DNA from 3 places in the Streptomyces sp. NPDC085932 genome. Region 2 is predicted to be linked to each of the others. Evidence: riboswitches for the same ligand, from Rfam matches in the RefSeq annotation. Region 2 holds a riboswitch; each other region holds the start of a gene.
What was found. Region 2 has a riboswitch for thiamine pyrophosphate ahead of thiO (glycine oxidase ThiO). Riboswitches for the same ligand answer to the same signal wherever they lie in the genome.

Region 1: linked by a shared signal. The riboswitch ahead of ACIGAQ_RS35780 (thiamine ABC transporter substrate binding subunit) and the one ahead of thiO (glycine oxidase ThiO) in region 2 are both predicted to bind thiamine pyrophosphate.
Region 3: linked by a shared signal. The riboswitch ahead of thiC (phosphomethylpyrimidine synthase ThiC) and the one ahead of thiO (glycine oxidase ThiO) in region 2 are both predicted to bind thiamine pyrophosphate.

What each region holds. Positions count from the first base shown of each region.
Region 1 is NZ_JBITSJ010000009.1:202,744-209,778, forward strand. Features, by position in the region: gene frr (ribosome recycling factor) at 1-393, shown strand, start outside; gene ACIGAQ_RS35765 (phosphatidate cytidylyltransferase) at 393-1,544, shown strand; gene ACIGAQ_RS35770 (SRPBCC family protein) at 1,668-2,117, shown strand; gene rlmN (23S rRNA (adenine(2503)-C(2))-methyltransferase RlmN) at 2,175-3,281, shown strand; TPP riboswitch at 3,306-3,411, shown strand; gene ACIGAQ_RS35780 (thiamine ABC transporter substrate binding subunit) at 3,536-4,573, shown strand; gene ACIGAQ_RS35785 (ABC transporter permease) at 4,549-6,213, shown strand; gene ACIGAQ_RS35790 (ABC transporter ATP-binding protein) at 6,214-7,035, shown strand, end outside.
Region 2 is NZ_JBITSJ010000002.1:1,102,595-1,109,629, reverse strand. Features, by position in the region: gene ACIGAQ_RS14170 (hypothetical protein) at 1-442, opposite strand, end outside; gene metF (methylenetetrahydrofolate reductase [NAD(P)H]) at 499-1,422, opposite strand; gene thiE (thiamine phosphate synthase) at 1,549-2,208, opposite strand; gene ACIGAQ_RS14155 (Rv2175c family DNA-binding protein) at 2,473-2,838, opposite strand; gene ACIGAQ_RS14150 (FAD-dependent oxidoreductase) at 2,926-4,167, opposite strand; TPP riboswitch at 4,358-4,469, shown strand; gene thiO (glycine oxidase ThiO) at 4,467-5,636, shown strand; gene thiS (sulfur carrier protein ThiS) at 5,633-5,833, shown strand; gene ACIGAQ_RS14135 (thiazole synthase) at 5,836-6,633, shown strand; gene pknB (Stk1 family PASTA domain-containing Ser/Thr kinase) at 6,719-7,035, shown strand, end outside.
Region 3 is NZ_JBITSJ010000004.1:493,829-500,863, forward strand. Features, by position in the region: gene ACIGAQ_RS22530 (IclR family transcriptional regulator) at 221-1,021, shown strand; gene ACIGAQ_RS22535 (SsgA family sporulation/cell division regulator) at 1,121-1,555, shown strand; gene ACIGAQ_RS22540 (YibE/F family protein) at 1,650-2,894, opposite strand; gene ACIGAQ_RS22545 (hypothetical protein) at 2,958-3,323, shown strand; TPP riboswitch at 3,567-3,756, shown strand; gene thiC (phosphomethylpyrimidine synthase ThiC) at 3,749-5,533, shown strand; gene ACIGAQ_RS22555 (hypothetical protein) at 5,755-6,624, opposite strand; gene ACIGAQ_RS22560 (metallophosphoesterase family protein) at 6,808-7,035, opposite strand, start outside.

The DNA.
Region 1 (7,035 bases), on a different contig from region 2:
TCGTTCTCCGTGCCCGAACCGCGCATGGCCGTGGTGACGCCGTTCGACAAGAGCGCGCTGCGCAACATCGAGCAGGCCATCCGCGACTCCGACCTGGGCGTCAACCCGAGCAACGACGGCAACATCATCCGGGTGGTGTTCCCCGAGCTGACCGAGGAGCGCCGCCGCGAGTACATCAAGGTCGCCAAGGGCAAGGGCGAGGACGCGAAGATCTCGATCCGCTCCGTGCGCCGCAAGGCGAAGGAAGCCATCGACAAGCTGATCAAGGACGGCGAGGTCGGCGAGGACGAGGGCCGCCGTGCGGAGAAGGAGCTCGACGACACCACCGCGAAGTACGTCGCGCAGGTGGACGAGCTCCTGAAGCACAAGGAAGCGGAGCTGCTCGAGGTCTGATGAACGACTCTTCCTGGGGGGCGCCGCCACAGGCCGGGTACTGGGGGCCCACCGACCAAGGGCACGGCCATGGACCCGCGCAGGGTCATGGCCAGGGGCCCGTGCAGGGGCACGGCCACGGATACGTCCGGGGGGCCGTCCCGGCGGGTCCCGCATACGATGCGCGGGAAGCGCCTCACACTCGCCCCATGCCCATCGTGCCCGAGGTAGCCGCACACGGCGGAAACCAGGATGACGACCGGAGGGCCGCTTCGCCGAGCGGCCCCCCGGTCCGGAACGAGACGAACCCGGAGCCCATGCCCGACGCCTCACAGCCGGCCCCCAAGCCGCAGAAGAAGAGCGCGGGTCGCGACCTCAGTGCCGCGATAGGGGTCGGCGTCGGGCTCGGCGCGGTGATCGTCGCCTCGCTGTTCATCGTCAAGGCCGTGTTCGTCGGGGTCGTCGCGGTCGCCGTGGTGGTGGGCCTGTGGGAGCTGACCAAGCGGCTGGACGAACGCAAGGGCATCCGGGCGCCGCTCGTGCCGCTCGCGCTCGGCGGCGCCGCGATGGTCGTCGCCGGGTACGTCCGGGGCGCCGAGGGTGCCTGGGTCGCGATGGCGCTCACAGCCCTGGCCGTCCTCGTCTGGCGCATGACGGAACCGCCCGAGAACTACCTCAGGGACGTCACCGCCGGCGTCTTCGCGGCGTTCTACGTGCCGTTCCTGGCGACGTTCGTCGCGATGATGCTGACCGCCGACGACGGGCCGCAGCGGGTCCTCACCTTCCTGCTCCTCACCGTCGTCAGCGACACCGGTGCCTACGCCGTCGGCTGGCGCTTCGGCCGGACCAAGCTCGCGCCGCGCATCAGCCCCGGCAAGACCCGCGAGGGCCTGGCCGGTGCGGTCTCCTTCGCCATGGTCGTGGGCGCGCTGTGCATGCAGTTCCTCATCGACGACGGCGTGTGGTGGCAGGGGCTGGTCCTCGGCCTCGCGGTCGCGGTCAGTGCCACGCTCGGCGACCTCGGCGAGTCCATGATCAAGCGGGACCTCGGCATCAAGGACATGGGCACGCTGCTGCCGGGCCACGGCGGCATCATGGACCGGCTCGACTCGCTGCTGCCGACGGCCCCGGTCGTGTGGCTGCTGCTGGTCCTCTTCGTCGGGTCCGGCTGAGCGCGGCCGACGTACCTCAGGCGAGCCCCCGTCCGGTCCCGGGCGGGGGCTCGCCGTCGTTTCGGAGTGCCGCGGGCAGCCCCCGGTGGGACGATGCAGAGGTACCTCCCCGAGGAGGCCATCATGTCCGCCATCAAGGAAACCGTCGACGTCGACTGCCGTCCCGAGGACGTCTACGACTACGTCACGGACACCGAGAGAATGCCGGAGTGGCAGCTCAGCGCCGTGTCCGCGGAGCGCCTCGACCCCGGGCCCGTCGGTGTCGGCACCCGGGTCCGCGTCACCCGGCACATCGGCAGCCGGGTGCTGCCGATGACCATGGAGGTCACCGAGTACGACCCGCCGCACAGCTGGGGCATGCGCGGGGTCGACGGCCCGGTCCGGGCCCGGGTGCACGGCGAGGTCGAGCCGTTCGACGAGGGCCGCCGCTCCCACGTCACGATCGCCGTCGACTTCGAGGGCCACGGCATGGGCAAGGTCCTGGTCCCGCTGGTCGTCCGCCCCCAGGTCCGCAAGGAACTTCCACGCAACGAGCAGCTCCTCAAGGACCGCCTGGAGCACGCGGGCGGCTAGGCCCGGCTCGGCCGGTGCCGCGGGTCACCTGAATTGATCTGCGACACTGGTACAGCCATGCCTAAGCCCGGAGAACTCACTTTCGTCGCCCCGCGCGGAGCCAAGAAGCCGCCGCGGCATCTCGCCGATCTCACTCCTGCCGAGCGCAAGGAGGCCGTCGCCGCTGTCGGGGAGAAGCCGTTTCGCGCCAAGCAGCTCTCGCAGCACTACTTCGCGCGGTACGCGCACGATCCGGAGCAGTGGACCGACATCCCGGCCGGGTCCCGTGACCGGCTGCGGGAGGCGCTGCTGCCCGAGCTGATGACCGTCGTGCGGCATCTGTCCACCGACCAGGGCACCACGCGCAAGACGCTGTGGCGGCTGTTCGACGGGACGCTCGTCGAGTCCGTGCTGATGCGCTACCCGGACCGGGTGACCATGTGCATCAGCTCGCAGGCCGGCTGCGGGATGAACTGCCCGTTCTGTGCGACGGGCCAGGCGGGCCTGGACCGGAACCTGTCCACCGCCGAGATCGTGCACCAGATCGTGGACGGGATGCGCGCCCTGCGGGACGGTGAGGTTCCCGGCGGCCCGGCGCGGCTCAGCAACATCGTGTTCATGGGCATGGGCGAGCCCCTCGCGAACTACAACCGGGTCGTCGGCGCCATCCGGCGGCTCACCGACCCCGAGCCGGACGGACTGGGGCTCTCGCAGCGCGGGATCACCGTCTCGACGGTCGGGCTCGTCCCGGCCATCCACCGGTTCTCCGACGAGGGCTTCAAGTGCCGGCTCGCGATCTCGCTGCACGCCCCGGACGACGAGCTGCGCGACACCCTCGTGCCCGTGAACACGCGGTGGAAGGTGCGCGAGGTGCTGGACGCCGGCTTCGAGTACAGCGCCAGGTCCGGACGCCGGCTGTCCATCGAGTACGCGCTGATCCGGGACATCAACGACCAGGCCTGGCGTGGGGACCGGCTCGGCCGGATGCTCAAGGGCAGGCCCGTGCACGTCAACCTCATCCCGCTGAACCCGACGCCCGGGTCGAAGTGGACGGCCTCCCGGCCGGAGGACGAGAAGGCGTTCGTCGAGGCCATCGCCGCGCATGGTGTGCCGGTGACGATCCGGGACACCCGTGGTCAGGAGATCGACGGGGCGTGTGGTCAGCTCGCGGCCACCGAACGGTAGTCTGACCGCCGTAAGAACATCTGCATATTCCGACAGGGGAGCGCCACAGCGCTGAGAGTGCGGCACCGGCCGCAGACCCTCCGAACCTGGCCCAGGTCATTCTGGGTAGGGAGATCGGTCATCACTCGAGCTGTTGCGCCCTGCCCGGGACCTCGGAAGTCCCGGGCGGGGCCGCGTCTTCTCCTGGTCACCCCAGGAGGAATTCAGTGGGCATCAACGCGAAGCGCCTGACGGCGGCGGTCGTCGGGCTGGGCATGGCCGGCACGCTCGCCGCGTGCGGGTCGTCCGACGGCGGTCAGGGGTCCGGCGACTCCAAGACGGTGACCCTCGTCAGCCACGACTCGTGGGCCGCGTCCAAGGACGTGATCGCCGCCTTCGAGAAGCAATCCGGCTACAAGGTCCGCGTCCTGAAGGACGGCGACGCCGGGCAGGCCGTCAACAAGGCCATCCTCACCAAGGACAACCCGCAGGGCGACGTCTTCTTCGGCGTCGACAACACCCTGCTGTCCCGCGCCCTCGACAACGGTCTGTTCCAGCCGTACGAGGCGAAGGGATCGGAGCGGATCAAGCCCGAGTACCGGGTCGATGAGAAGCGGCACCGCGTCACGCCCGTCGACACCGGCGACATCTGCGTCAACTACGACAAGAAGTACTTCGCCGACCGTGACCTGGAGCCGCCGCGCAGCTTCGACGACCTGGTCAAGCCGGCGTACAAGAACCTGCTGGTCACCGAGAACGCCTCCTCGTCCTCGCCGGGTCTGGGCTTCCTGCTCGGCACCGCCGCGAAGTACGGGGACGACGGCTGGGAGGGCTACTGGCTGAAGCTCAAGGCCAACGGCGTGAAGGTCGTCGACGGCTGGGAGCAGGCCTACAACGAGGAGTTCTCCGGCTCGGCCGGCGGGAAGAAGGCCAAGGGCGACCGGCCGCTCGTCGTGTCGTACGCCTCCTCGCCGCCCGCCGAGGTCGTCTTCGCCGACCCGAGGCCGAGCACCGCCCCGACCGGGGTGGCCGAGGGCACCTGCTTCCGGCAGGTCGAGTACGCCGGGCTGCTGAGCAACGCCCGGAACGCCGAGGGCGGCAAGGCCCTGCTCGACTTCCTGGTCGGCAAGCGGTTCCAGGAGGACATGCCGCTCAACATGTTCGTCTACCCGGTGACGGAGGACGCCCAGGTGCCGCCGGAGTTCGGGAAGTACGGGCCGCAGGCGAAGGCCCCGGAGACCATGGACCCGGCGAAGATCGCCGAGCGTCGTGACCCGTGGGTCAAGTCGTGGACCTCGCTCGTCCTCAAGTGAGCGGCCGGACGCGGGGCGCGGCGGCGCGGCTCGGTCTGCTGGCCGTGCCCGTCGCGTTCTTCGCGGTCTTCTTCGCCTACCCGGTCTCCGCGATCGTGGCGCGCGGTCTGAAGGCCGACGGGGTCTGGCACCCCGGGCGGATCGGGGAGGTGCTGGCGCAGTCCGACGTGCGGCACGTGCTGTGGTTCACCACCTGGCAGGCGCTCGTCTCCACCGCGCTCACCCTGCTGATCGCCCTCCCCGGCGCGTACGTCTTCGCGCGCTTCGCCTTCCCGGGCAAACAGGTGCTGCGGGCGGTCGTCACCGTGCCGTTCGTCCTGCCCACGGTGGTGGTCGGTACGGCGTTCCTGGCGCTCCTCGGGCGCGGGGGTCTGCTCGACGAGCTGTGGGGCGTCCGGCTCGACACCACCGTGTGGGCGATCCTGCTCGCGCACGTCTTCTTCAACTACGCGGTCGTGGTGCGGACGGTCGGCGGGCTGTGGGCGCAGCTGGACCCGAGGCAGGAGGAGGCCGCGCGGATGCTCGGCGCGTCCCGTGCCCGGGCCTGGCGGCAGGTCACCCTGCCGGCCCTCGCCCCGGCCGTGGCCGCCGCCGCGCTCATGGTCTTCCTGTTCACCTTCACCTCCTTCGGCGTCGTCCAGATCCTCGGCGGGCCCACCTTCTCCACCCTGGAGGTGGAGATCTACCGGCAGACCTCGGAGATCTTCGACCTGTCCACGGCGGCCGTGCTGACGTTGATCCAGTTCGCCGCGGTGGGCGCGATCCTCGCCCTGCACGCCTGGACGGTACGGCGGCGGGAGACCGCGCTGCGGCTCGTGGACCCGGCCGTGACCGCGCGCAGGCCGCGCGGCGCCGGGCAGTGGGCCCTGCTGGGCGGGGTCCTCGTCACCCTCCTGCTCCTGCTTCTGCTGCCGCTCGCCGTGCTGGTGCAGCGCTCCCTGGACGCGCCGGACCTCGGCTACTACCGGGCGCTGACGCGCGAGGACGGGGGCGTGTTCCTGGTCCCGCCGATCGAGGCGGTCGGCAACTCCCTGTCGTACGCCGTCGCCGCCACGCTCATCGCCGTGGTCATCGGCGGTCTGGCCGCCGTCGCGCTCACGCGCCGGGACGCCGGGCGGTTCGTGCGCGGCTTCGACGCGCTGCTGATGCTGCCGCTCGGGGTGTCCGCGGTGACCGTCGGGTTCGGGTTCCTGATCGCCCTGGACGAGCCGCCGCTGGACCTGCGGTCCTCGTGGATCCTGGTGCCGCTCGCGCAGGCGCTGGTCGGGGTGCCGTTCGTGGTGCGGACCATGCTGCCGGTGCTGCGGGCCGTGGACACCCGGCTGCGGGAGGCGGCCGCGGTGCTCGGGGCCTCGCCCTGGCGCGTGTGGCGCGAGGTGGATCTGCCGCTGGTGCGGCGCGCGCTGCTGATCGCGGCCGGGTTCGCCTTCGCGGTGTCGCTGGGGGAGTTCGGGGCGACGGTGTTCATCGCGCGGCCCGACAACCCGACGCTGCCGGTGGCCGTGGCCCGGCTGCTGGGGCGGCCCGGGGAGCTCAACTACGGGCAGGCGATGGCCCTGTCGACGATTCTGATGGTGGTGTGCGCGGTGGCCCTGCTGGTGCTGGAGAGGCTGCGGACGGACCGGACCGGGGAGTTCTAGATGCTGCTGAGCCTGGAGGGCGCGACGGTCCGTTTCGGCGGGCGGGCCGTGCTGGACGCCGTCGACCTGGAGGTCGCCGAGCACGAGATCGTGTGCGTGCTGGGGCCGAGCGGCAGCGGCAAGTCGACCCTGCTGCGGGCCGTGGCCGGGCTGCAGCCGCTCGACTCCGGGCGGGTCCGGCTCGACGGCCGGGACCAGGCGGGCGTGCCCGCGCACCGGCGGGGCGTCGGGCTGATGTTCCAGGACCACCAGCTGTTCCCGCAGCGGGACGTGGGCGGCAACGTGGCCTTCGGCCTGCGCATGCACGGGGCGTCGAAGCGCCACCAGACCGAGCGCGTACGGGAGTTGCTGGATCTGGTGGGGCTGCCGGGCGCCGGGCAGCGGGCCGTCGCCGCGCTGTCCGGCGGAGAGCAGCAGCGGGTCGCGCTGGCCCGGGCCCTGGCGCCCAGCCCCAGGCTGCTGATGCTGGACGAACCGCTGGGCCAGCTCGACCGGTCGCTGCGGGAGCGGCTGGTCGTCGAACTGAAGGAGCTGTTCGGCCGCTTGGGCACGACCGTGCTCGCCGTGACGCACGACCAGGGCGAGGCCTTCGCGCTCGCCGACCGGGTCGTGGTGATGCGGGACGGGCGGATCGCGCAGTCCGGCACGCCCCTTGAGGTGTGGCAGCGGCCCGCCGACGCGTTCGTGGCCCGCTTCCTCGGCTTCGAGAACGTCGTCGAGGCGACCGTCGGCACGGAGGCGGCGGACACGCCCTGGGGCAAGGTGCCGGTGCCCGGGGACGCGCCGCAGGGCACCCGGACGCTGCTCGTGCGGCCCGCGGGG
Region 2 (7,035 bases):
CCGTGCGCACCGGGGTGAAGACGTCGTCGCGGTCGTAGTCGTCGTCGTGGCCGTAGGCGGACTCGCGGCGGTGGTCGCCGGGCTCGTCGCCGTAGCCGCCGTCGGCCGCCTCCAGGCCGGAGACCTCCAGGGTCGGCTCCTGGCGGCCGCGCTCACCGCGGCCCCGGCGCTTGCTGCCGCCGAACATCGGGGCGTTGACCGCCCAGCCGGCCGCGAAGCCGCTGCGGAAGGAGAGGGTGACGTAGGTCTGCCCGACCGCGAAGGCCGCAGCGCCCAGTCCGATCACCACGACGGACGGGATCAGGACACCGACCACGACGCCGAGGAAGCCCGCGAAGGCCAGCAGCCGCCAGCGCAGCCGCGCCTTGTACTGCAGCAGCACCTCGCCCAGCAGCCACAGCGCGACGATGCCGAACGCGATGTAGAGGACCGCCCAGCCCATGTACGCCCCTCTCCCAGTGGCCGCTACGCAGTGTGTCGTATACCGGTGCGAACGGTCTAGGCCTGCGATGGGTGGTGCAGGCCCAGGTTCTCGTAGATTTCCAGTGTCGCGGTGGAGTTGTTGAGCGTGATGAAGTGCAAGCCGGGCACACCCTCGGCGAGCAGCCGCGCGCAGAACTCCGTGGCGAATTCGATCCCAATGGAGCGTACAGCGGCCGGATCGTCTTGTGCTGTGAGGATCCGCTCTTTCAGGGCGGCCGGGAACGCGGCGTTGGTGAGCGAGCCGATCCGCTCCAGCGACCGCACGCTGGCGATCGGCATGACCTCGGGGATGATCGGCGTGTCGCAGCCGGCCGCCGTGACGCGGTCGCGCAGCCGGAGGTAGTCCTCCGGGTGGAAGAACATCTGCGTGATGGCGTAGTCGGCGCCCGCGCGGCACTTGTCGACGAAGTGGCGGACGTCGGTGTCCCAGTCGGTGGAGCGCGGGTGCATCGCCGGGAAGGCGGCGACGCCCACGCAGAAGTCGCCGGACGCCTTGATCAGCTCGACGAGTTCGGCGGCGTAGGCCAGGCCGCGGGGGTGCGGCACCCACTCGCCCATCGGGTCGCCGGGCGGGTCGCCGCGCAGCGCGAGCATGTTGCGGATCCCGGCGTCGGCGTACTGGCCGATGATGTTGCGCAGGTCCGCCACCGAGTGGTCGACGGCGGTGAGGTGCGCGATCGGCGTGAGGGTGGTGTCGGAGGCGATCGCCTCGGTCGCCTTGACCGTGCCCGCGCGGGTGGAGCCGCCGGCGCCGTAGGTCACGGAGACGAAGTCGGGCGCCACGGCCTCGACCCGCCGCAGGGCGTTCCACAGCATCCGCTCGCCCTTCGGGGTCTTCGGGGCGTAGAACTCGAACGAGTACGTCGTCTTGCCGGTCGCGAGCATGTCGCGGACGGTGCGCGCGTGGTCCGACCTGATGGATGCGGTGCCGAGGGCCATACGGGCAGGTTAGCCAGGGGCGGTCGGTCACCCAACCGGGCGCAGCGATTTGACCCATTTGTCCACTTGTTGTCCACCCCTTGGACAACAAGTCCGGCGACCGCCGCTCCCGGGCCGCCGACCGGGCTACTTCTCCCGCAGCCGCTTGGCGAACTCGGCCGCCGCCTCGCCCGGGTCGTCGGCCTCGGTGATCGCCCGTACGACGACGACGCGCCGGGCCCCCGCCTCCAGGACCTGGTCGAGGGTGGTCAGGTCGATGCCGCCGATGGCGAACCAGGGGCGGTCGGTGCCGAGGGCGGCGGTGTACCGGACGAGGTCCAGGCCGGGGGCGTGGCGGCCGGGCTTGGTGGGGGTGGGCCAGCAGGGGCCGGTGCAGAAGTAGTCCACGCCGTCCTGCGCGGCGGCTGCGGCGGCCTCGGACTCGGCGTGGGTGGAGCGGCCGATCAGGACGTCGTCGCCGAGGATCGCGCGGGCCGCCGGGACCGGGAGGTCGCCCTGGCCGAGGTGGAGCACGTCCGCGCCGGCGGCGTGGGCGACGTCCGCCCGGTCGTTGACCGCGAGCAGCTTGCCGTGCCGGGCGCAGGCGTCGGCGAAGACGGCCAGGTGCTCCAGCTCCTCCGCGGCCTCCATGCCCTTGTCGCGCAGCTGCACGATGTCGACGCCGCCCGCCAGCACGGCGTCCAGGAACTCCGCGAGGTCGCCCTGCCGCTTGCGCGCGTCGGTGCACAGGTAGACCCGGGCGTCGGCGAGCCGGGCGCGGGCGGTGGTGGCGGCGGTGCCGGGCATGGATGTCCCCCTGGAGGTCGGTGCCGCGGGTGTGCCCGCGGTACGTCGGTGCCGTACGGGTGCGTGTGCGGTGCGGGGAGGACCCACGCCCGCCACGACGCCCCCGGCACCCTACGCCCGCCCCTCGGCCGGGGCGCCCCGGGAGCCGGAACGGGCGCGGCCGGTCCCCGGGCCGTGACCCCGCGGGCCACGGCCCCACACGGGCGGTTGTTCAGGCCCGGCCCCGCTCGCACGGTGCCGGGCGGTTGTCCGATCGCGGCCGGGTCAGACCGCGAGCGCCTGGGCGCGGCGCTTCACCTCCGTGCCGCGGTTCTCACGGAGCGCCTGCGCCGGCGTGCCGGGCAGGGACGGGTCGGGGGTGAAGAGCCACTCCAGCATCTCTTCCACCGTGAAGCCGTCGTCCCGCAGGAGCGTCAGGGTCCCGGACAGGCCCTTGACGACCTTGTCCCCGTCGATGAAGTCGGCGGGGACGTGCAGCGCGCGGTTCTCACCGCGGCGTACGGCGATGAGCTGGCCCTCCTTGACCAGCTGCCGCACCCGCGTCACCTCGACGCCGAACTGTTCGGCGATGTCGGGGAGGGTGAGCCAGGCAGGGACGAGAGCATCGATCTTTGCGTCAATCTCGGTCACGGAAACCAGCCTGCCATCCGCCACTGACAGTCGGAAGTCGGCCCGGTCCACCCGGGCGGACGCGCCGGGCGCGGACGCCCGCCCCGGCTAGGCCACCGCCGCCTTCATCGGCCGGGCCGGGTCCGCCAGCAGCACCGGGTTCATCACCGTGCCCGACTCGATCAGACGGCGCCCCTGCGCCAGGTCGCGGGGGCGGCCCACCGCCAGCAGGGCGACCAGCCGCTCGCCGCGCAGCCAGCACACCGTCCACGCCGGGCCGGAGGGGTCGCCGCGCCACAGGGTCGTGTCGGCGTCCGCGTGGTGCCCGGCGTACTGCACGAACCGGCCGAACTGCTCGGACCAGAAGTACGGGACCGGGTCGTAGACCGCCGGCGTCTCGCCCGTGGCCCGGCCGACGATGTTCGCGGCGACGGTGCGCGGGCCCTGGAGGGCGTTGTCCCAGTGGTGCACCAGCAGCCGCTCGCCGTAGCGCCCCGACGGGAAGGAGGCGCAGTCGCCGACGGCGTACACGTCCGGCACGGACGTGCGCAGGTGCGCGTCGGCCACGACCTCGCCGTGGGCGCCGAGCTCGATCCCGGAACCGGCGAGCCAGGCCGTCGCCGGGCGGGCGCCGATGCCGACCACGACCGCGCCCGCGGGCAGCCGCGCACCGTCGTCGAGCAGGACCGCGCCGGGCTCGACGCGCTCCACGCGCGCGTGGGTGCGCAGCACCGCTCCCGCGTCGCCGTACCAGCCGGCCATCGGGGCGGCGACCTCGGCGGGCAGCGCCCCGGCGAGCGGCCGTTCGGCGGCCTCCACCACGGTCACCGCACAGCCCGCCTCGCGCGCGGCGGTGGCGAACTCCGCGCCGATCCAGCCCGCGCCGACGACCACGATGTCGTGCTGGCGGGCGAGGACCGGGCGCAGCCGCTCGGCGTCGTCCAGGGTGCGCAGCAGGTGCACGCCGGGCACGCCCTCCGCGCCGGGCAGCCGGACCGGTTCGGCGCCGGTGGCCACGACCAGGACGTCGTAGGGCACGGGCCCGTCCTCGGTGTCCAGTGCGTGATCGCCGGGGCGCACGCCCAGCACCTCGCAGCCGAGCCGCAGTTCGATGCCGAGGGCCTCGAAGTCGACGTCGAAGGCGGAGCCCTCGGACTTGCCGAGCAGGACGGCCTTGGACAACGGCGGCCGGTCGTAGGGCTGGTGGGGCTCGGCGCCGATCAGCAGCACCGTGCCGGCGAAGCCCCGCTCCCGCAGCGCGACCGCGGTCTGCACACCGGCCATGCCCGCGCCCGCCACGACCACGCGCCGCGGCGCGGACGACCCTGAGTCCTGCGTCTGCTCGCTCACCTGATCACCATAGTCAACTGACGTTTCGTCAGTCAGTGCCCATGCGCCGTGACCTGCTCCACAGCGCCGGCCCGCCGCCCGGGTCCGTCATTCCGGATACCCGCAAACGGCCGGTGTACGACGGCACCGTGGCCGGTTCCGCACGGAGGCTCCCTTACCGCACCCCGCGGGGTCCCGCTAGGGTGGCCCCGCAGAGACTCGCGGGAGCCCGGACGCACCGGGCTGAGAGGGAGGCTGGCGGCCTCCGACCGTACGAACCTGATCCGGGTCATGCCGGCGAAGGGAGGGGCTGGACGCCCATGTCGCGTACGCGAACCTCAGACGTCCTCGTCATCGGGGGCGGGATCATCGGGCTGGTCACGGCCTGGCGGGCCGCGCAGCGCGGACTCGCCACGGCGGTGGTGGACCCCGAGCCGGGCGGCGGTGCCGCGCAGGTGGCGGCGGGGATGCTGGCCGCCGTCACGGAACTGCACTACGGCGAGCAGACCCTGCTCGGCCTGAACCTCGCCTCCGCCCGGCGCTACCCGGACTTCGCGGCCGAGCTCACCGAGCTGACCGGCCACGACCTCGGCTACCGCCGCTGCGGCACCCTCGCCGTGGCCCTGGACGCCGACGACCGGGCCCACCTGCGCGAGCTGCACGCCCTGCAGCAGCAGTCGGGGCTGGACTCCCAGTGGCTGTCGGGGCGCGAGTGTCGGCGCCTGGAGCCGATGCTCGCGCCGGGCGTGCGCGGGGGCCTGCGGGTGGACGGGGATCACCAGATCGACCCCCGGCGGCTGGCCGGGGCGCTGGTCGCCGCGTGCGAGCGGGCCGGGGTGGTCTTCCACCGGGTGTGGGCCGAGCGGCTCACCGTGACCGGGGACCGGGCCACCGGTGCCGTCACGGCCGACGGCACCGGACTGGCCGCCGGGCAGGTCGTCCTGGCCGGGGGCAGCCTGAGCGGCCGCCTGGCCGGGGTCCCGCAGGAGGTCCTGCCTCCCGTACGGCCCGTGAAGGGGCAGGTCCTGCGGCTGGCCATGCCGGGGCGGCACGGGCCGTTCCTGAACCGGACCGTGCGCGCCGTCGTGCGCGGCAGCCACGTCTACCTGGTGCCGCGCGAGAGCGGGGAGCTGGTCGTCGGGGCGACCAGCGAGGAGCTCGGCTGGGACACCACCGTGACCGCGGGTGGCGTGTACGAGCTGCTGCGCGACGCGCACGAGCTGGTCCCCGGGATCACCGAGCTGCCGCTCACCGAGACCCGTGCCGGACTGCGCCCCGGCTCCCCCGACAACGCGCCCCTGCTCGGCCCGGCCGGCCTGGACGGCCTGCTGCTGGCCACCGGGCACCACCGCAACGGCGTGCTGCTCACGCCGGTGACCGGCGACGCCTTGGCGCACGCCCTCACCACGGGTGAACTCCCCGAGGAGGCCCGCCCCTTCACCCCCAGGCGCTTCAGTACCGCCACCGCACTCACGGAGCAGCCCGCATGAACATCTCCGTCAACGGTCAGCCCCGGGACGTCCGGCCCGGCACGGCTCTCGACACCGTCGTGAAGTCGCTCACCACGTCGTCCTCGGGAGTGGCCGCCGCCCTCAACGAGACCGTCGTCCCGCGCACGCAGTGGCCCTCCACGCCCCTCTCCGAGGGAGACCGCGTGGAAGTCCTGACCGCCGTCCAAGGAGGCTGACCATGGCCGACGATCCGTTCGTCCTCGGGGACCTGTCCCTCACCTCCCGTCTGATCATGGGCACGGGCGGGGCGCCCAGCCTCGACGTGCTGGAGCGGTCGCTGGTGGCGTCCGGCACGGAGCTGACGACGGTCGCGATGCGCCGCGTGAACCCCTCGGTGCACGGCTCGGTGCTGTCCGTCCTCGACCGGCTCGGCATCCGGGTGCTGCCCAACACCGCGGGCTGCTTCACCGCCGGCGAGGCCGTCCTCACGGCCCGGCTCGCGCGCGAGGCCCTCGGCACCGACCTGATCAAGCTGGAGGTCATCGCCGACGAGCGCACGCTGCTGCCCGACCCGATCGAGCTGCTGGAGGCGGCCGAGACGCTGGTCGACGACGGTTTCACGGTGCTGCCGTACACCAACGACGACCCCGTACTGGCCCGCAGACTGGAGGACGTGGGCTGCGCGGCGGTCATGCCGCTCGGCTCGCCCATCGGCTCCGGGCTCGGCATCCGCAACCCGCACAACTTCCAGCTGATCGTCGAGCACGCGCGCGTGCCGGTGATCCTGGACGCGGGAGCCGGGACGGCCTCGGACGCGGCGCTGGCGATGGAGCTGGGGTGCGCGGGTGTGATGCTCGCCTCGGCGGTGACCCGGGCGCAGGAGCCGGTGCTGATGGCCGACGCCATGCGGCATGCCGTGGAGGCGGGGCGGCTGGCCCACCGGGCGGGGCGGATCCCGCGGCGGCATTTCGCGCAGGCGTCGTCGCCGGCGGAGGGCCTGGCCGCGCTGGATCCCGAGCGTCCAACCTTCCAGTAGGGGACACGTCACAGGACGGCTGCAGTCCCGCCCCGAATCCGCCGGGGGGACGGGGCTGTCGGTCGTGGCTCGTAGACTCCCCTGCGTGGACACGACCCTTCAGGACCCCTTGGTCGGGCAGGTGCTCGACGGCCGGTACCGCGTCGACGCGCGGATCGCGGTCGGCGGGATGGCCACGGTCTACCGGGCCGTGGACACCCGCCTCGACCGGGTCCTCGCGCTCAAGGTGATGCACCCCTCCCTCGCGGTCGACGCCTCGTTCGTCGAGCGGTTCATCCGCGAGGCGAAGTCGGTCGCCCGGCTGGCCCACCCGAACGTGGTGCAGGTCTTCGACCAGGGCACCGACGGCTCGTACGTCTACCTGGCCATGGAGTACGTCGCGGGCTGCACGCTGCGTGACGT
Region 3 (7,035 bases), on a different contig from region 2:
ACGGGAAACGCCTGGAATCACCGGTTCCCTCGGCCGGGGGAAGTTTCCCGTCCGGGCCGTCTGCGTGCGGTGGCAGCCGAATAGAGTCCAGAACTCGACGCGGGGGCATCCCCGCGAGCGGCGTACACCCCCACCCGTGTTCTTCCGCACGGGCTGCCCCCACGCGCCTCGGGAGTGACCCTTGGTCCCGGCTGACACCGCCCCTGTCCACCTCCACACCGTGCCCGCCCAACCCCGTTCGGCGGCCCCCTGCTCGCCCGCGGCCCCCTCCCCGCCGGCGACCCTCATCGGTTCCGTACAGCGCGCGATGCGCCTGCTGGAGACCGTCGCCCGGCACGAATACGGTGCCCCTGCCAAACAACTGGCCCGCGAGACCGGGCTGGCACTGCCCACGACCTACCACCTGCTGCGCACCCTGGTGCACGAGGGATACCTGCGCCGGGACAAGGGGTTGTTCTTCCTCGGCGAGGCGGCCGAGCTGCTGAGCAGCAGCGGAGCGCGGCAGAAACGTCGCAGCACGGTCGTGGACGCCCTCGCGCGCTGGCGGGACGCTCTCGGCGTACCCGTGTACTACGCGGTCTACCGCGAGGGCGAGATCGAGGTCATGTGCGTCTCCGACACTCCCGCCAACCCGGCGGTCGAGGAGTGGGCCGGCTTCCGGGAGACGGGGCACGCGCACGCCATCGGGCAGTGCCTGCTGTCCCAGCTGGACGAGGCGTCCCGCCGCGACCACCTCGACCGCTACCCGGTGCAGCCCCTCACGCCGTACACGGTGCGGGACGACCACAGTCTGCTCAGACGCCTGGAGCGGATCCGCCGCATGGAACCGGTGATCGAACGTCAGGAATACGCGCTGGGCGCGGTTTGCGCGGCGATTCCGCTGACGCTGGGCACCACCGCCGCGACGGTGGCCATCTCCCTGCCCGCTCACCAGTCGGATCGCCTGCTGCCCGCGGCCCGGCAGCTGCAGCACGAGATCGGGCGGCTGCTCGGATCGCTCGCGCTCTCTATCAGTATGTGAAAACTCACTCCTTGTGATCTGCTGTGTACGTTCAGCAAGATTCCACCTGATGTCAGAGGTTCGGTCCCGGCCAGTCGACGGCGAATGACGGGGTTAGCGATGCGCGAGTCCGTACAAGCAGAGGTCATGATGAGCTTTCTCGTGTCCGAGGAGCTCTCTTTCCGCATCCCGGTGGAGTTGCGCTATGAGACCAGTGATCCCTATGCCGTGCGGCTGACCTTCCACTTGCCCGGTGACGCCCCGGTGACCTGGGCCTTCGGCCGCGAGCTGCTGATCGACGGCGTCGGTCGGCCGTGCGGCGAGGGCGATGTGCGGGTCACGCCCGTCGAACCGGACGCACTGGGCGAGGTGCTGATCCGTCTTCAGGTGGGCACCGACCAGGCGCTGTTCCGGTCGTCCACGGCACCGCTGGTCGCGTTCCTCGACCGCACGGACAAGCTGGTCCCACTGGGCCAGGAGGGTTCGCTCGCCGACTTCGACGCACATCTCGACGAGGCCCTCGACCGCATCCTCGCGGAGCAGGGCGCCGGGTGAGACCTCAGCCGGCGGCCCGGTGGAGGAACGCTTCACCGGAGGCCGCCGAGCTGTGCAGGAACGCTTCTCCGTACCGCTCCGCGCCCAGGGACCGTCAGCGCTTGCGGCGCCGGCCCTTCCCCCCGCGCATCGCGGCGGGTTCCGCGGCGGGTTCCGTACCCGGGCGGTCGGCCGAGACCACCAGCGCGGCCAGGGCCGTGGTGACCGGCACCGACGCCACCAGGCCGATCGAACCGATCAGCGTCCGTACGATCTCCTCCGCGACCAGTTCGCTGTTGGCGACCGTGCCCACGCTGCTCTGCGCGATGGAGAACAGCAGGAGCAGCGGCAACGCGGCACCCGCGTAGGCGAGGACGAGTGTGTTGACGACCGAGGCGATGTGGTCACGGCCGATCCGGATGCCCGCGCGGTAGAGCCCCCGCCAGCCCATCGACGGGTTGGCCTCGTGCAGCTCCCAGACGGCGGAGGTCTGGGTCACCGTCACGTCGTCCAGGACACCGAGCGAGCCGATGATGACGCCGGCGAGGAGCAGACCGCTCATGTCGATCGTCGGGTAGAGCCCGTGGATCAGACCGGTGTTGTCGTCGGTGTTGCCGGTCAGCGCGGCCCACCCGATGAACACCGAGCCCAGGACACCGATCAGCAGCAGGGAGACGAGGGTGCCCAGCACCGCCACAGAGGTCCGGGCGGACAGGCCGTGACACAGATACAGGGCGATGAGCATGATGGCGCTCGCCCCGACCACCGCCACGACCAGCGGGTTCGAGCCTTGCAGAATCGCGGGCAGGATGAACTGGTTCAGGACGAGGAAGCTGATCGCCAGCGCGACCAGCGCCATGACGCCCCGCAGCCGGCCGACGGCCACCACGGCGAGCGCGAAGATGCCGGCGAGCAGCGCGAGGGGCACCCGCCGGTTGACGTCCGTGACGGAGTACTGCAGGTCCCTGGGCGCCGAGGGCTCGTAGGCGACCACGACCTCCTGGCCCTCGTGCAGCTGGCGGGACTGGTCGGGCTGGACGATCTCGGTGAAGGTGCGGCCCTTGTCCTTGCCGCTGTCGACCCGGATCGTGGCCCGCTTGCAGGTGCCGTTCTCCTGCTGCACCGCCGACGAGCCCTCGGCGGTCGAGGTGTCGCCGGTCGGTGGCACCCCCGAGGCACCGGCTTCCTTGCAGCTGATGTCCACGACCTCGGTGACCGTGGCCTGCTGGGTCTGCCGGTCGAAACCGACGCCGGTGCGCTGGTGCGGCGGGGCGCCACCGGGCCACAGCACGGCGAGACCGACCAGCACGGCCGCGGCGAACGGGATCAGGATCGCCGCGATGACCTTGCGCAGGTGCATCGAGACGGGCGTGGCCGGGCCGTGGTTGTGCGAGTGCCCGTGTCCACCGCCAGGCGCGGACCCGTGGCCGTGACCGTGATCATGCCCGCCGCCTCCACCGCCGCCTTGACCGCCACCGCCCGGGCCGGGGCCTCGACCGCCACCGCCCGGGCCGGAGCCCTGACCGCCGCTTCCCGGGCCGGAAGCGGGTCCCGGGGAGTTCGAGCCGTAGCCGTCGCCCCTCGGCCCGTAGTGATTACCGTCGCCCTGCGCGTCGCCCTGCGCGTCGCCCTGCGCGTCGCCCTGCGCGTACCCGCCATCGTCGCGCGGCGTGTAGCCGCCACTATCGCCCTGTTCGTACGCGCCACCGCCGCGCGACGTGTACTCGCCACCGTCGCGCGGTGCGTACCCGCCACCGTCGCGCGGTGCGTACCCATCGGCCGGCCGTGACCCGTAGCCGCGGCCGGCGCCGGACCCGTAGCCGTGCTCCTGCCCCTGGGCAGGTCCGTGCCCGGCCCCGGCGGTGGCATCTCGGCCGTCACCAGGGCCGTTGCCGTGTCCGGCGCCGGATCCGCGGGGCGGTTCGGGCGGAGGGTACGGGGGACGCTGTGTCGTGGTCACCGACCGATCATCGCAAGAACGACGGGGGCCCTCTGTTCACCGCGCCAAGATTGCCGCTAGCGTGGAGGCACCTTTTGTACACGCGGGAGCTCGGAGCACCGGGCTGAGAGGGCGCTGACCTCCGTCCCAGCGACGTTTCACATGAAACATCGCCGGAGTCGAGTGATGTTTCACACGAAACGTCGCCGGACGGAAACCGCTGCGTCGACCGCCGAACCTGTTACCGGGTAATGCCGGCGTAGGGAGTAGGTCTGATGACCAACAAGGACGCACGCACGCCTGCCTCCGTTCAGGACGAGAAGTCCGAGGAGGCCGGGAAGTCCATCGGCTGGCACAAGGCGTACGTCGAGGGCAACCGCCCCGACCTGCGGGTGCCGGTCCGTCAGGTGCACCTCACCAACGGGCAGTCGGTCACGCTGTACGACACATCCGGCCCGTATACCGATCCGCTCGTCGAGACCGACGTCCGCAGGGGCCTGCCGCCGCTGCGCGAGAACTGGATCATCGCCCGCGGCGACACCGAGGAGTACGCGGGCCGCCCCGTCCGCCCCGAGGACGACGGCATCAAGCACACCTCACCCCGCGGCGGCCTGCGCAATCTCGACGCCGTCTTCCCCGGGCGGCCCCGGCAGCCGCGTCGCAGCCGGGACGGCCGGGCCGTCACGCAGCTCGCGTACGCCCGCCGCGGCGAGATCACACCCGAGATGGAGTACGTGGCCATCCGGGAGAACGTCTCCCCGGAAGTCGTGCGCGACGAGATCGCGGCCGGCCGGGCGGTGCTCCCGGCCAATGTCAACCACCCGGAGATCGAGCCGATGATCATCGGCAAGCGGTTCCTGGTGAAGGTCAACGCCAACATCGGCAACTCGGCCGTGACGTCCTCGATCGAGGAGGAGGTCGAGAAGATGACCTGGGCGACCCGCTGGGGCGCCGACACCGTCATGGACCTCTCCACCGGCCGCAACATCCACACCACACGCGAGTGGGTGCTGCGCAACTCCCCCGTCCCCATCGGCACCGTGCCGCTCTACCAGGCCCTGGAGAAGGTCGACGGCCGGGCCGAGGAGCTGACCTGGGAGATCTACAAGGACACGGTCATCGAACAGGCCGAGCAGGGCGTGGACTACATGACGGTCCACGCGGGCGTCCGTCTGGCGTACGTGCCGCTGACCGCCAACCGCAAGACCGGCATCGTCTCGCGCGGCGGTTCGATCATGGCCGCCTGGTGCCTCGCCCACCACAAGGAATCGTTCCTCTACGAGAACTTCGAGGAGCTCTGCGAGATCCTCGCCGCGTACGACGTCACGTACTCCCTCGGGGACGGCCTCAGGCCCGGTTCCATCGCCGACGCCAACGACGAGGCGCAGTTCGCGGAGTTGCGGACGCTCGGGGAACTCAACCGGATCGCGAAGCGTTTCCACGTACAGACCATGATCGAGGGCCCGGGCCACGTCCCGATGCACAAGATCAAGGAGAACATCGACCTTCAGCAGGAGATCTGCGATGAAGCTCCGTTCTATACGCTCGGCCCGCTGACCACGGACGTAGCGCCCGCGTACGACCACATCACCTCCGGCATCGGTGCCGCGATGATCGCCTGGTGGGGCACGGCGATGCTCTGCTATGTCACGCCCAAGGAACACCTGGGTCTGCCCAACCGTGACGACGTCAAGACCGGCGTCATCACCTACAAGATCGCAGCTCACGCGGCCGATCTGGCCAAGGGGCACCCGGGCGCGCAGGAGTGGGACGACGCCCTGTCCGACGCCCGCTTCGAGTTCCGGTGGGAGGACCAGTTCAATCTGGCCCTCGACCCGGACACGGCACGGGAGTTCCACGACGAGACCCTGCCGGCGGAACCCGCCAAGACGGCCCATTTCTGCTCGATGTGCGGCCCGAAGTTCTGCAGCATGAAGATCTCGCAGGACATCCGCCGTGAGCACGGCGGCAGCCGGACCGAGATCGAGGCGGGCATGGCCCAGAAGTCGAAGGAGTTCGCGGCGAGCGGCAACCGCGTGTACCTGCCGATAGCGGACTGACCCGGCCTCACGACCGCGTCACGGAACAGCACGGCGGCGCCCACCGGGCCCAAGACCCCAGGCCACAGGCAGGAAGGGGATCGATGTGGTCGCCGGAGTCGTGGGCGCCGCCCTCGGCATGGTGTTCGCCGTGCTGTTCCAAGTGCCCCGTGCCAAGCCGTCCGGTGCCAAGCCGTCCGGGCCAAGCCGTCCCGTGCCGGGCCCGAGTGCCGGCGGCGCCGTCACTCCGGCTGGTGCTCCGGTCCTCCGAAGTCCGGGCTGGTGTAGTCCGGGCTGCTGAAGCTCGGCCGTGAGCCGCGGCTGCCGTCGTCCGGGCTGGAGAAACCCGGGCGGTCGTAGCCGAGGTGCGGCATGCGGCTGACCGGGGCCGGGGTGGACGTGGGATGCAGCGCGGCGGCCGCGCCCGGGTCGGCGAGTGCCTCCCGCAGGAAGGGCAGGATGCCGCGCTCCAGCAGGGCCTGGCGCCAGTCCTCTCTGGCTTGTTCCACCTCCCGCTGCCGTTCGCCGTAGGGCCCGCCTTCGGCCGTCGGCTTGTTGCGCAGGGCGGTGAGCAGGAGTCCCACGGCGGCGACGAGGATCGCCACCGCGGTCACGGCGCCGAAGACCCAGCCCGTGGTGAGCATGGTCCGGGCGAAGCCCTGCTCCGGGTCGAGCATCTGCAGGATGTAGCCGACGAGCAGGAAGATCGCCGCGGCGGTTCCGGCCAGGACGGGCGCGAGGACGGCGACGACGGCGACGGCGCCCGCGCCGGCGGTCTCGGCGGCCACCTCCCCCATGGTGGCGGCGAACCCGGAACCGCCCGCGCCCGGCTCGGCGGAGCCGGACTCGCGCGCGGACGGCGCATTCGGCGACGCCGGCTGGCGGAGCTCGTCGCGGACCTTGACGTAGTGCTGGTACTCGGCCGACGCGGCGGCCGTGATGAGCGCGGTGGCGTTCAGCGCCATGGTGCGCAGCTGTTCGGAGTTGAGCCGCTGTCCGACCGCGGCCAGCTCCGGGCGGTGTGGTGCGGAGCGCAGCGCCTCATCGAGGATCCGCTCGTATTCCTGGCGGTCCTCGCTCAGCAGGTGCTGCGGAACGCTGTTCATGTGCATCCCCCGATGCTCCGTAGGGCTTGTGGCTCGGCATGCTGACGAGCCGTCGGGCAGAAACGGAGGGGAGCCTGCTACGGATAAGCCGATGGTAGAGCGGTGACGGTGGGGGGTGACAGGGGGTTTACCGAAATTGGCCCTTCACCGGTCCGGTCCTGTGGCGGGACCAGCCTGCCGGGTGAACGCTCAGGGGGCCAGCGGCAGTTGCTGGACCAGCAGTTTCCCGGCCATGGTCACGCCGCCGTCCATCGCGATGGCCAGTCCGTCGGCGTAGATGTGCGGTCCCTCGACGACGGGGTCGGTGCGCTCCTCGTCCTCCTCGGAGCCGACCTCGCCCAGCAGATACGGAATCGGGCTGTGGCCGTGAACGATGCGGGTGCCCCCGTACGTATCGAGCAGGGAGCGAACGGCGTC